DNA from 3 places in the Lysinibacillus sp. NPDC097287 genome. Region 1 is predicted to be linked to each of the others. Evidence: riboswitches for the same ligand, from Rfam matches in the RefSeq annotation. Region 1 holds a riboswitch; each other region holds the start of a gene.
The links. A riboswitch is a leader RNA that binds a small molecule or an ion and turns the genes downstream of it on or off. The one in region 1 is predicted to bind thiamine pyrophosphate.

Region 2: it holds a riboswitch for thiamine pyrophosphate, as region 1 does, so the genes downstream of both, tenA (thiaminase II) here and thiT (energy-coupled thiamine transporter ThiT) in region 1, are expected to answer to the same signal.
Region 3: it holds a riboswitch for thiamine pyrophosphate, as region 1 does, so the genes downstream of both, thiW (energy coupling factor transporter S component ThiW) here and thiT (energy-coupled thiamine transporter ThiT) in region 1, are expected to answer to the same signal.

Annotation. Positions count from the first base shown of each region.
Region 1 covers NZ_JBIWCX010000010.1:100,882-103,153, reverse strand. The annotation lists gene map (type I methionyl aminopeptidase) at 1-119, opposite strand, end outside; gene thiT (energy-coupled thiamine transporter ThiT) at 426-986, opposite strand; TPP riboswitch at 1,129-1,237, opposite strand; gene ACIQ2D_RS14750 (magnetosome magnetite crystal formation protein family) at 1,368-1,700, shown strand; gene ACIQ2D_RS14745 (hypothetical protein) at 1,757-1,882, shown strand; gene ACIQ2D_RS14740 (helix-turn-helix domain-containing protein) at 2,268-2,272, shown strand, end outside.
Region 2 covers NZ_JBIWCX010000006.1:115,657-117,928, reverse strand. The annotation lists gene mbcS (acyl-CoA synthetase MbcS) at 1-417, opposite strand, end outside; TPP riboswitch at 605-704, shown strand; TPP riboswitch at 778-876, shown strand; gene tenA (thiaminase II) at 964-1,638, shown strand; gene thiM (hydroxyethylthiazole kinase) at 1,635-2,272, shown strand, end outside.
Region 3 covers NZ_JBIWCX010000003.1:57,185-59,456, reverse strand. The annotation lists gene ACIQ2D_RS05795 (transcriptional regulator CcpC) at 1-383, shown strand, start outside; gene thiW (energy coupling factor transporter S component ThiW) at 594-1,094, opposite strand; TPP riboswitch at 1,175-1,281, opposite strand; gene ACIQ2D_RS05785 (MFS transporter) at 1,345-2,272, opposite strand, start outside.

The DNA.
Region 1 (2,272 bases):
TCTAATTCAAGTGTCGTCACACCTGGTTTTGTAGCGGCCTTCATCGCTTCACGGATTTCAGCGCAAATACGGCCTATTTTTTTAAAAGCTTCAATTTCTTCTTGTGTTTTTACAATCATTTTTAACGTCCCTTTCATCCTAATGTCTACTCTTTAATATATCACAACTACAGCATAAAGATGAGGAATCCGAGTTATTTGGCATACCAATAACGCCTCGGCGTTATTGCGTCCAGATTTTGAATTGTGCTTGGGCCTACGTGTTGCAAGTCAGTCAGCTGTAAAAATCTGCTGCTGACGCTTCGCTTTCGCGCACAAAACATCTGTGACATCCGCCAGATGCTTTATTTTTTTATCGGGTGTTCAAACACCCCATAAAAAAGATAAAAACCGCGCAATCACTCTAGGGATCACGCGGCTGATTAATTATGATTTTCGTTGCATTAGTTGTGGTGCGGATGTAAATAATAGTACGCAAGCAACCGCAGTTAAAATTGTCGCAGGTAGCATATACGTTCCGTTGTAAATAATAGAATAAACCCATGCATTTTGGTCGCCAGCATATTCTGCAAAGAACACCGCACCGGCAGTCGTATGTGCTGCATACCGTAAAAAGCCTGCTACAATAATGCCAATCACAATATAATTTGCCATTTTCACCTTTTTTGCATTCGCCGCTGCATCAAGTACTGGCTTACGTACAATAGCTGCTAAACCAACAACAGTGAAGGCAATGCCATAATCTAATAAACCTTGGAACCAGTGCACGATATAAGCACCGAACATTGTTTGCATAACACCAATAAGTAGACCGGTTGTTACCCCTGCACCAAGTCCCCAACGAAATGCAATTAATACAATCGGCACCATGACAAGACTAACCGAGCCACCCTGTGCCCATACTTTAAATGATACTTGGTCGAGCACAAGCCCAACTGCTGCAAAAATCGCAATTTCCACCAGCATTAATAATTTTTTTTTGTCCATAACATTATTCTCTCCTTTGTTCCGATGTAGGATACAAGAGCAGGAATAGAAATCAGTTGCTTTAATGCTTAGCTGTCTGGCAATCTACTAAAATGGGTAAAATAAAAAACGATGCCAGGACAGAGCCTCACATCGTTAAAGTGTCGGTTTCTATCCACAATCCCTACGCAAGCGTTAACTTACAGGTTCAAAGAGTGAAGGCATTACGTGCCCAATCTCAGCCGACATCATCGGCACCCCTTGTGGTCGTTACATCTAGATTTTTGTTTGAACATCATCATTGTACGCAAACACTTACCAAATTACAACTATCTCTTTGCTAAAATTTTTTGAAACTTTTCTGATTTTTGTGCGTAAATATTAAAAAAGGAGGGACAACTAATGGAGAATCAAAAAATCTTATCCGCATTTAGTTATCTCAGTATTTTTTTCGCACCATTTATCGTACCTTTAGTCGTCTATTTTGTTTCAAAGGATAGTGAAGTTAAGCGCCACTCTATTCGAGCACTCATATCACACTTAATTCCCGTTGCTTTTGGTATCGTCTTCTTTATCCTATTCGTCTTTTCAACGATATCTTTTAACACTACTGATCCATTTTCAAATGGCAATTCGCTCATCATTGTTTGGCTGGTTACCTTTGTTATTTACTTACTTGTATCACTCGGCATTATTATCTGGAACATCATACAAGCCGTCCGCGTTGTCCGTTAATGTTTAATAAATACAATAAGCAGGTAGAAATAATGATAAAAGGGAGTTGGTATAAAATGAAAGTATCCAACGTTGTAAAAACTGCTGTTAAATTAGCACCAATCGTTATTCCTATCATAAGAAAAGTTGTAGAAGCTAAAAAAGGAAAGGCTCCTATTTCAACAAAGACATATACAAAATAATTTGTTCACTAGAGCTATCCCCAATTCAGGGGATGGCTTTTTTATTGTCTGCATTATTTTACAACTCATAATAAGTAAATTCACTTCAAATACCTACCAAGAGAAGAGCTTTCTACAATTCCCCTGTTCCTATAATCATCTCCACGCTCAAGCAGAGGCTATAGCCTCTGCTTGAGCGACTTGACTCTCTCCTTGAGCGAATAAGCTCCTTCATTGATTTATTGGTGATGTGTTAATCTACTCATCGAATAGATACGATCTTCTGATGGATGGTTGTATGAATTTTCATTTATGGTAATTTTCCGAATAATATTTACTCATTTCGAGTTACAATAAATATCATTAATACATTAAGGAGCTGTTTACGATAAATACCGAAAAACAATTGCT
Region 2 (2,272 bases), on a different contig from region 1:
AAATTGTTGTAAACCGTCTAAATGTTCAACATCGTCAAATTGTGCAATATACGGTTCATAAGCAATGACCGCCTTGGCATCAGCGTGTAAAATACGATAATCAATATCTTTCGCTCTAAGCATTTCAGAGCTTGGAATAATAGCCAAACCAACCTTTAATGCAGCGATATATGCAACATATGCCTCAATAGATCTAGGCACCATAATGAGAATAACATCCCCTTTTGTTAATCCCTGTGCTGTTAACACATTCGCTGCTTGATTCGCTTTTTCTAGTAAACTTGCATATGTTATATAGTCAATTTCTTCGTTTTCATTATAAACAATTAATGCATTTTTCTCAGGATTTTGTGCATAATTTTCAAATTCCTCTACAATGTTATACCATTCTGGTGCGATTAGATCTTGTCGTTTCATCATTATTGCCCCCTTTGTTAGGCTCATTATAAAACTCAATTTTTATAGTTTTCAATGAAAAATACTCTAATTATTAAAAGTCATGACAACTATCATACTCTTGCATATGGCATCAGTCATCGCTTTTCATATAAAATGAAATTTCCCTTGTTCATACAGGGAAAGTATGGTACATTGTGGACAAATCAAATGTTTGCAGGGGGACTCATTTTGAGTTGAGAAGGTTAAAACCTGACCCTTTGAACCTGTTAGTTAACACTGACGTAGGGAGCAATGTACAATCACGATGTGCTTTTCTTGTACATACGCTCTCCTCATTCTTATAGGAGAGCTTTTTTTGTTCCAATTTTCAACTAAATATTTTGATTGCGGGGGGACTCATCTTGAGTTGAGAAGGTAAAACCTGACCCTTTGAACCTGTTAGTTAATACTGACGTAGGGAGCAGTACATCATTTTCTTGATGAAGAAGCTCTTTTTACGTGTATTTCACGAACAAAAAGAGCTTTTTTGCATGCTTACGTTCACCAATTAGAGGAGGACTTATAATGACATTTTGTGATGAATTAAGAAAAGAAACAGATATCTATTGGGAAGGAAGTTTTCAGCACCCCTTTGTAAAAGGGATTGCTGACGGGACTTTACCTATTGATAAATTTAAATACTATATGATTCAAGATGCATATTATTTAAAGCACTATGCAAAGGTATTAGCATATGCAGCGGCTAAATGTGAGACACCCGAAGAATTCGCGTACTACACAGAAACGGCGAAGTTCATTAATGAAGCTGAACTCGAATTACATCGTTCTGTTTTTTTAGAATTAAATGTAACCAAAGAGGAGCTCGAGCAAAGTGAACCTGCTCCAGGTGCTATCAATTATATTAATCACATGTACAGTGCTGTGCATAATGGTGATGTGGCTGAGGCATTTGCTGCAATGATGCCTTGTCCATGGCTGTATTTAGAAATAGGGCAGTATTACAAAGATGCAAAACCTGGTGTTAAGCTATATGAAGATTGGATTGCTATGTATAGTAGTGAGGATTTCCTAGTAACAATTCAAACACAAATTTCAATGATGAACGCTTATGCTGCAGCAGCTTCTCCAGAAAAATTAGCGATCTTAAAGAGTCATTTTAAAAATAGCTGTTATTACGAATTACAATTTTGGGAAATGGCTTGGACAAAGGAAAATTGGGTTCCGGAGAGAGTACAATGATTTTACAAGCTATTCGAAAAAAACAGCCTCTTGTTCATAGTATCACGAATTATGTTGTGGCAAATTTCCAAGCAAACGGCTTATTAGCCATTGGTGCTTCTCCAGTCATGGCAGATGAATTACATGAAGTTGAAGAAATGGTATCGATTGCGTCTGCCTTATTAATCAATATTGGTACACTAAATGAACGGACAAAAGAATCGATGCTACTTGCTGGAAAAAAAGCAAATGCACTAGGTATCCCCGTTATATTGGATCCAGTTGGTGCTGGCGCTACGACTTTCCGCCGAGAAACAGTACAACAACTATTAGCAGAAATTAAATTTGTCCTTATTCGTTGCAATATTGGAGAACTTGCTGCCATTGCGAATGTAAGCTGGCAACAAAAAGGTGTTGATAGCGGCAGTGGTTCAATGGCACTATCGGATGAAGCAAAAAAAGTTGCGCAACAATACAAATGTATTGTCATTGTTACTGGTGAACAGGATTTCATAACTGACGGTTTACAAACACAATGGATTGCAGGTGGGCATCACCAAATGACAAAAATTACAGGTACAGGTTGCTTACTAAGTGCCATTTGTGGTGCTGCGTATGTCGCGGGAGATGAACCTTTTGCACAGCTAGCTGATAC
Region 3 (2,272 bases), on a different contig from region 1:
AGTTGAAAACAGTGGAGGATGTCCTTACGACAGACCGTCCATTTATTCAGTTTAAAAGTGATTCGAATTATTATCAGGAAATTCAACAGTGGTGGCAGCGACACTTTGCATCCAATCCAAGTCGTCAAATTTTAGTAGATCAAATTGAGACGTGTAAGCAAATGGCATTGAATGGGATTGGCTATGCAATTTTACCATCAATTACTTTAAATGAGGATGATGGTGTCAACAAAATAGCGCTAATGAACAATGAAAAAGAATTTGGCTTAACGCGGGATACTTGGTTAATTGGTTATGAATCTTCATTTGAACTGCGCCAGGTAGAAGCATTTGTGGAAGTGGTACAGGATCATGCTCGTTGTTTATTTGATTATACGAAATAAGAAAAAGGACTCTAAAGTTTATTCAAACTAAAGAGTCCTTTTTTCGTTATTCGATTTGCAGGATACCAAAACAAAAAAACAGAGAGTAAATCTAAACATGTTGTAGATTTACTCTATCTCAATGTATTATAGCAACTAACCTTAGAAAATAGCCTAAATTTTATTAGAGGAATGTCATAGAAATCGAGCGGTGAAAAATACTTTAATGTCTTATCGCAATGTTGAGTTAAGTCCATTAACAAAAACAGTTTTTTGTAGACTTTTAGCAATAACTACTCCCAAGGTGGCGCCAACGACACTAGAAGTTAAAAAAGCAGGCATGAAAAAGAGGGCCGCCACAGATGTCCCCATTAGTAGGTGAGAATAGGGTACTGCGACAAGTGAAGCAAGTATACCTGTACCAAACATTTCACCGGCACCAGCTAGCCACGTTTTTTCGCTGTATTTGTAGGCAAGGGCTGCAAATAGTGCACCGATGACACTGCCAGGAATCGCTAAGAGTGAGCCTGTACCTGTTAAGATACGGATGATGGCTGTTACAAAGGCAATCATGACAGTAGGTAAAGGTCCCAGTAAGATGGCACTGATGACATTAATGGCGTGTTGTACAGGATAGGCACGTGCAATACCTGTTGGAATAGAGATAAATGTTGAGCCTGCTACTGCAATAGCAACTAATAATGCCATGACGGTTAATTTTCGAATAGACAAATCTTTCACTCCTTCATTAATCGTAAAAAAAGGCCGCTTCCCAAAAATGTAGGAAGCGGCCTTGCATTTAGTCATTATAAAAGCAAGTGTCGCCACTTTCCTACGCTAGTGTGAACTAGATCAGGTTCAAAGGGTCCGTGTATACAATACACGTCTCAGCCTTAAAAAGACTCCCCTAGTGGTCATGAAGCGATTTAATTTTTCATTAATACTGTACCATACTGCTAAAAATAGTCAATTAACTTTCAGATTAATTAGAATCTGGCTTCATTAAATGAGGTGCTTTTTTCATTGTCCAAATGAGGGCAAGAAGGAAGCAGGCAAATAAAATGATAGCACCGAAAATATAAGGGCTGTCCATATTCCAGTCGAATAATATGCCAGCTAAAGCAGGACCAATCATATTGCCAAGACTCATATAGGCATTGTTGAGTCCGGCGGCAAAGCCTTGTTCACTACCAGCCAGCTTGGAAATCAGCGTATTTACGGCTGGACGAATGAGCGTTGTTGCTGTAGAGAAAATTGTTGCAACAACTAATATTAATGCAAAGCCTGATACAAATAAAATTAAGAAGATTGATATTGATGCAACGAGTAAATTGACTAATACAACCTTCATTTCACCAAAACGTTTAAACAGTGGTGTAATGATAAACATTTGAACAACGACACCGACAGCACCACCAACTGTTAGTATTATTGCAATATCTGTTGGTGTGTAGTTGAATTTCTGTGTGACGAATAAAGATAAAGTCGCTTGGAAATTGGCGATGCCAAACGAGAAAACAAGCATGATGATCAGCATAACAAAGTAGGGCATTTTGACTGAGCGTATCATCTGCTTAGCAAGATTGTCTTGTTTTTGTGCTTTTTGTGATGAGCTTGGTTTTGTGTTTGGCAACAACACTAACGATAATATGGCAGCTAAAATTGCCGCAGCTCCAGCCATATAAAATGGAAAGTGAAGACTGACTGTAGATAAGAAGCCGCCAATTCCAGGACCAATCATAAAGCCTAGAGACATGGCAGCCCCAAGCATCCCCATACCTTTACCACGTTCTTCATATGTAGTGACATCCGCTACAAATGCCATAATCGGGGGTGCAATGAAAGCAGAGCCTAAGCCTCCTAAAAAGCGAGCAACAAAGAGCATCCAAACTTCTGTTGAAAGTCCAAAA